DNA from 3 places in the Marinobacter sp. LV10R510-11A genome. Region 2 is predicted to be linked to each of the others. Evidence: riboswitches for the same ligand, from Rfam matches in the RefSeq annotation. Region 2 holds a riboswitch; each other region holds the start of a gene.

Region 1 (2,267 bases), 310 kb from region 2:
GCAGGAAGTACCTGTCATACAGGGTCTGCAGGCCCAGGAAGCCAAACTGCAGGTCACGTTCAGGTTTCAGCGCGGCGCCCAGGCGTTCCATGTCGAAAGCGGCCATGGCTTCGTCGAGCAGCTCGTAGCGAATGCCGGCGCTGATGAAGGTGCTCAGGGCCTGTGGATAAACCTCTGCCAAGGTCAGGTTGGTGTCCAGCTTCAGCGCGGTTACGCTTTCAAGGCGCAGCTGCTCCAACAACAGGCGTGCGGTGACGGCGCTGTAGTCCGGCTCGCGCTCAATGCGGCCACGGGCGGTCATGATGAGTGCAGTTAGCACTTGGGCTTCGTCGATGCCGTTGTAGAGGTTACGGGTGGCTTCTTCTACAAGGGAGTCGCCATCAATACCTTCAAGGCCGAATGCAGCGTGGTCGACCTGTTGCTTCATCAGGCCCAAATCTAGCGATGCAGTGCGGCCATCGGCCTGTTTTACGGTGAGATGAGGGTGGGCTTCTACTGGCTCGTGCAGTGCGCGTTCGCGGGCGTGTTCTTCGCGATACAGTACGTAGGCACGGGCAACTTTCTGTTCTTCGGCGCGCATCAGGGCCAGTTCGACTTGGTCTTGAATGTCTTCGATGTGCACTCGGCCACCGGCTTTCAGGCGGCGGCTGATGGCTTGCACAACCTGCGCGGTTACCCGGTGAACGGCGTCATTGATATGAGCAGACCCTGCCGCTTGGTCGCCTTCAACGGCGAGAAAGGCCTTGGTAACAGCTACGCTGATTTTAGAGGGGGTAAAGTTGACCAGGTTACCGTTACGTTTGATAACCTGAAGGGCTTCTGTAGCGGATGACGATGAGGGCCGATCTTCGGCGAGGCTTGTCGTAGACATACCGTTATCTCCTGAATACGCGTGAATTCCGTAACCTTCGCGTACGCAGGACAAACCAGCACCAGCCAGTGATGGCTGTAACAGTGCCGTGTTCGTTGCTGCTCACCTTGTAGGGCCAAATGCAGGCGCCTGATTCGCGAAGGTGCAGTCTTCCCTGGCAGGTCTTCGGACTTAGGGGCATGAACCTCAAGGTTCTGCCTTGCGTGGCGACTTCCCGGCCTAGGCCAGTGTCTTTATGCCACGCTCGTTCCCCAATACCGCTGCGCGTCAGTTCCGGATTCTAACCGGATTCCCGATACCATATCTGGTATCTAACCAAGGATTTTGGCACTATATACGGGAAGAATCAGAAGGACAAGGCACTTTTCCTCAATCCGCCGGTCTGTCACAGACACACTGCAAAGTGGGACGAATTCATGCATATCAACATCCGCCCTGTTACCTGGCTGCTGCTTGCAGCATTCAGCCTGGCCTCGCCTCAGTTGCTGGCACAGGAGTCATTGCTTCCGGCATTCTCGAAAATGACGTCGCTTTCAGATGGCTGGGAGCCTCTGGAGTTTCCCAACATAGATCAGCACACTCGCTACGAACTGATCCGCGAGAACGACGCTCAGGTGGTAAAAGCACATACCTCCGGCGGTGCGTCCGGCCTGATTACCCGGCTTAATATAAAACCGGAGAACTCACCGATGCTGAGCTGGCGCTGGAAGGTGTCTAATGTGTTTGAAAAAGGCGATGCTCTGAAAAAATCCGGTGATGACTACCCTGCCCGGATATACGTTGCCTTCGAGTTTCAGCCGGATAAAGCGGGCTTTTTCGAACGGGCGAAGCGTAAAACGGTGGAGTTGCTGTTTGGAGAGGAGCTGCCCGGCAATGCCCTGAACTACATCTGGGCAAACACCTTGCCGAAGGGTGAGTTTATAACCAACCCATACACCGATAAAACCGTGATGATTGCCGTCAGTTCCGGCCGCGAAAAGACGGGCGAGTGGATAAGCATCGAGCGGGATGTTATTGCAGACTACCGAAAGGCGTTTGGGGAGAGCCCGCCGCCAATTCGGGGCATCGCCATCATGTCGGATTCAGACAACACCGGTGAACAAGCAAGCGCGTGGTATGGCGATATCACCCTCGCCCCGACAAATCCAGAAAACCTTTCTAGCGGTGTTGAACAGGAAACCCGGGAATAACATATCCGGAATTGAAATCCCGGATGGGCGGTGCCTCGCCCCTGCTCACAAGGCGCAGATAGGCATCGTCGAATTCCTCTCGCAGCAGCGCCGCCTTGGGGCTCGCTAGGGAAAACAACCAGGCCGAATAACGCAATCGTACATCCGACCCCCGAATCATGCTGTCCGTGGTCTGATCCAGCACTTTCTCGATGGGTTCGCGATAA
Region 2 (2,267 bases):
GGATGCTACGCCAGCGTTCAGTTTGTGTTCTCATGCTGGGCTGCCAGGTTTAATAGTGCTCCGCTCGCTTGGGAAGTTTTTTGGTTTGGCGGGCGTGCGCGCCGGGGTGGTGCTTGCGGACTCTGCAGTTGCTGATGCTTTAAAGCGAGTGCTTGGCCCTTGGTCGCTTGGTGGGCCGGCTCGCTACGTGATGGCGCAGGCGCTGAGCGATACGGATTGGCAGCTTCAGGCTCGTGCCCGCTTGCAGCGGAGTGCGGGCAGATTGCGCGGGGTGTTGCAGGCAGCCGGGCTTACGCTGGCTGGTGGTAGTGCGCTGTTCCTGACAGTTCGCACTGATTATCCACGGCTGCTGGCGGATCAACTGGCTGAGCAGGGGGTTTTGGTTCGGGTCTTTGAGCAGCCGGGAATGTCGAGGTTTGGCCTGGCAGCAGATGAAAGTCAGTGGCGAAAGCTGGAAATGGCTTTGGTTGGAAAGAGTTGTGATTAGTCATTGACCAAACATTAACGCATTGTTAGCCTTTCCCGGCGTTTGTAGGTGCTGTTGTGGTGCAATCATCGTCGTTACAACAGTGAAACGGGAAGCCGGTTAAAGTCCGGCACTGCCCCCGCAACGGTAAGTGAGTGATCGGCGAAGAGAGATGCCACTGTGCGCAAGCATGGGAAGGCTTACGCTGCTCAGTATTACAACTCACAAGTCCGGAGACCGGCCTGTAAACACACCGAACGCTGCGGAGGGCAGTTGCGGTGGGTAAACACCGGCCTGTCTTACGGAATTTCCCCACCCTTTGTATTGCTCCAGCCTGGCTTGCCGCCGGGTTTTCTCTCCCTTTGCAGCACCAATAATCAGCCATGCGGGTGCGCGTGGTGCGTATTTGAGTGCGTTTTATGAAAGTCTCCCGGCCAGTTATCAGAGCTCTGGTAGTCCCGTTTGCGTTTAGCCCCCTCTCAATTGCCATCGCTCAGGATTCACAGACTCCTCAGTTAGACCCGATTGTTGTCACGGCAACTCTTGGGCCGAAAACGGTGGGCGAAAGCCTGACGTCCGTTACTGTCATTGAGGAAGATGATATTCGCTATCAACAACCCAAAGAGTTTCGTGAGCTCATTGAATCTCAGCCTGGTGTGTCTGTAGTGCCCAATGGCTCTTTTGGTAAAACAACGAGTGTTTTCATCCGAGGGAATTCTTCAGATGCTTCGGTGCTTTTGGTTGATGGTATTCGGATTCGTTCCGCAACTCTCGGCGGGGCTGCTTGGCAGCATCTGCCACCACAATTAATTAACCGAGTTGAGATTGTTCGGGGAAGCCGCAGCAGTCTATATGGCGCTGACGCCACTGGCGGCGTGATACAGGCTTTTACTTTGCCTCAAAATGAGGGGGAGACTGGCTGGCTAGAAGCGGGTGGTGGCAACTATAACAGCCAGCAGTATGCTGCAGGAGCTGCGCTTGCGAACGACTCTTCAAAGCTCAGCATTGGTATAAATCAGTTCCGTACAGATGGTGCGCCTGTAGTTACTGGCGGGGAAGATAAAAGCTATAAGAATACGTCTGGTGTGGCAAGTGGACGTCATCAATTTGATAATGGTGTCCGTCTTGGCTTCACATTCCTGAATGCCGAAGGTAACACTGAGTATGACGGCGGGGAACAAGACTTCGTCTTTCAGGTTGCAGGTGTGAATCTGGATGTTCCAATTACCGCAAATTGGCGCGCATCATTGCAGTTTTCTGATGCGAGAGACGAAATGGAAGATTTCAGCTCATTTCCTGGAGTATTTAATACTAGAACGAGAAATTCTCGATTAGAGAATTGGCTGACCTTTGGGGCGCACGAGTTTGTGTTGGGCGCTGAGTATACGGTGGATCAGGTAGATAGCACCGTAGTTTATGATGAACGTAGCCGTTCTAATAGTGCGTTTTTTAGCCAGGCATTATTGAATTTTGACGCTCTGGATGTCCATTTGAGCTTACGAAGTGACGACAATGAAACGTTCGGTACAGAGCAAACTTGGGGTGTAGGAGTTGGGTATGCTCTGAATAAAAATTATCGGGTACGCGCCAGTGCCGGCACTTCGTTCAAGGCACCGACTTTTAATGATCTCTATTATCCGGGTTTTGGCAATCCTGACCTTCAGCCAGAAGAAGCAACTAGCTATGAGCTTGGAATAGAAGGCCGTTATACAAGATGGTTTTGGGACGCAGCTGTATTCCAATCCGATGTAGAAGACCTATCTCTGCCATCGCAAAATGCCGCTGGGAGTATACCGGAAGC
Region 3 (2,267 bases), 970 kb from region 2:
TCTAACCACCCTCGGCGCCTATCACCGCAAATGGAAATGAGGCTGAAAAATCCATGATGAAGCTCTCTCTAGGCCCGATTCTCTGGTTCTGGTCCAAACAAACCGTTTTTGATTTTTACGCCAACGCCGCCGAGTGGCCGGTTGATACGGTATATTTGGGAGAAACCGTGTGTTCCCGCCGACGCGAGCTGAGGCTGGCGGATTGGTTGGAGATTGCCGCTGTGCTCAAGGATTGCGGCAAGCAGGTGGTGCTCTCAACACAAACGCTGATTGAATCCGAAGCGGATTTGCGGGCCCTGCGCAAAATCTGCAGCCAGCAGGAGTATCTAGTAGAGGCTAATGATCAGAGCGCTCTACAGCTGGCCACTCAGAACAATCTGCCGTTTGTGACTGGCCCTTCCATGAACATCTACAACAGCGCAACCCTGAAACTGTTAGCAAAGCAGGGGTTGAAGGGCTGGAACTTACCGGTAGAGCTGGGCCGTGAAACCCTGCGCCAATTGATTGGTGAGTTGGAAGCGGAAGGGCTGGATTTAGCTGCAGAGGTTTTTGCCTGGGGCTTTTTGCCGTTGGCATGGTCGTCCCGCTGCTTTACCGCCCGGCATTACAACCTGCCCAAAGACAACTGCGAGTTCCGCTGTTTGCAGCACCCAGATGGTATGGAGCTGCGCTCCCGCGAATCCCAAGAGCTGTTTCGCCTTAACGGCACTTCTACTTTGTCTGGTGCTCGTTACGACTTGATGCGGGAAATGCCGGATATGGCGCAAATGGGAGTGTCCACTGTACGCCTAAGCCCAGAGCATCAGGGCATGGATGAAGTGGTCCGCCGCTTTGATCAGGCGCGCCGTGGCGAAGCCCCAGCAACCGACCCGCTGCAGCTTGTTGAGGCGCCGCCTTGCAATGGTTACTGGTATGGAAGGCCGGGGATGGATTTGGTGCCTTCCTGACGAAAAGGCATAAGTAGTAAAATATATGTTTTTTTGTTGAAACTCCTTTGAATCGCGTATATAGTGTTTTTGTCTTGGTTTGCCACTATATGTTGTGTTTAGTGGCCGGGAATCCGGTAAGAGTCCGGAACTGACGCGCAGCGGTATTGGGGAACAAGCGTGGTAATGATGACACTGGCGCAAGCCGGGAAGTCGCCACGTAAGGCAGAGCCGAAAGGTTCGTGCCCCTGAGTCCGAAGACCTGCCAAGGCAAAAATACTGCACCTTCGCGACTTAGGGTGAGCAGCTGGCTGATGCATGGGGCGATTTCCCGTGGATGGCCTCCTGTGTCCGCGAAGGGAAAATACCTGACGCGATTCCAGGAGGAACACCATGTCAGCCACTCCCGCAGCCTTCGAGCCAGTGAAACCATTTTTACTGGATATCTCTGCAACCGTCAGCGAGTACCTTCAACGTAGCGATTGGCGAGTAAATGCCAATGCCAATCAGGGTTACTCTCTGGGCGGCTTGATTCTGAATACCGCTGGCAAAGTTATCGCGAACTACTGGCTGAACGATGTTTACACCCAAGACATCGGCCAGGCGCACCGCGACGCAGACCTCCACATACACGATCTGGACATGCTCAGTGGCTACTGTGCCGGCTGGTCTTTGCGCACGTTGTTGCATGAAGGCCTGAACGGTGTGCCCGGAAAGGTAGAATCGGCGCCACCCAAGCATTTGTCGAGCGCCATCGGCCAGATGGTGAACTTTCTGGGCACCTTGCAAAACGAATGGGCGGGAGCTCAAGCCTTCAGCTCTTTCGATACCTATCTAGCGCCTTTCATCCGCAGGGATAACCTGAGTTACGAATCGGTACTTCAGTGTATTCAGGAGTTCGTCTACAACCTCAATGTGCCCTCGCGATGGGGCACCCAAACACCCTTTACTAACATTACGTTTGACTGGGTGTGCCCGGAAGATCTGCGGGAACAGATACCTGTCATCGCCGGAGAAGAAATGCCCGGCGCCTGTTTGAAATGACGGCCCGGTATGGCTTGCCGTACTTTCAAAATTTCCTGAACTCGGATCTTGAACCCAGCATGGTCCGCTCTATGTGTTGTCGGTTGCAGCTGGATTTGCGCGAGCTGCTCAAGCGTGGCAACGGCCTGTTTGGTTCAGCAGAACAAACCGGCTCTCTTGGCGTGGTAACGGTTAATTGTGCTCGCCTGGGCTATCTCTACAAAGGGCGTAAGCAGGCGCTGTATGCGCGCCTGGATAAACTAATGGGGTTAGCCCGGGATAGCCTGGAAACGAAACGCCAAGTCATTGGCCAGCATA

Evidence for each region. Region 2 has a riboswitch for cobalamin ahead of CPH80_RS14070 (TonB-dependent receptor domain-containing protein). Riboswitches for the same ligand answer to the same signal wherever they lie in the genome.
Region 1: linked by a shared signal. The riboswitch ahead of CPH80_RS15585 (ribonucleoside-diphosphate reductase subunit alpha) and the one ahead of CPH80_RS14070 (TonB-dependent receptor domain-containing protein) in region 2 are both predicted to bind cobalamin.
Region 3: linked by a shared signal. The riboswitch ahead of CPH80_RS22730 (ribonucleoside triphosphate reductase) and the one ahead of CPH80_RS14070 (TonB-dependent receptor domain-containing protein) in region 2 are both predicted to bind cobalamin.

The regions. Positions count from the first base shown of each region.
Region 1 is NZ_LT907980.1:3,248,845-3,251,111, reverse strand. It holds gene CPH80_RS15585 (ribonucleoside-diphosphate reductase subunit alpha) at 1-871, opposite strand, end outside; cobalamin riboswitch at 1,010-1,206, opposite strand; gene CPH80_RS15580 (DUF3047 domain-containing protein) at 1,288-2,061, shown strand; gene CPH80_RS15575 (substrate-binding periplasmic protein) at 2,030-2,267, opposite strand, start outside.
Region 2 is NZ_LT907980.1:2,934,956-2,937,222, reverse strand. It holds gene cobD (threonine-phosphate decarboxylase CobD) at 1-487, shown strand, start outside; cobalamin riboswitch at 517-727, shown strand; gene CPH80_RS14070 (TonB-dependent receptor domain-containing protein) at 886-2,267, shown strand, end outside.
Region 3 is NZ_LT907980.1:3,909,164-3,911,430, forward strand. It holds gene ubiU (ubiquinone anaerobic biosynthesis protein UbiU) at 1-40, shown strand, start outside; gene CPH80_RS18810 (U32 family peptidase) at 54-947, shown strand; cobalamin riboswitch at 1,006-1,211, shown strand; partial or broken gene CPH80_RS22730 (ribonucleoside triphosphate reductase) at 1,362-2,267, shown strand, end outside.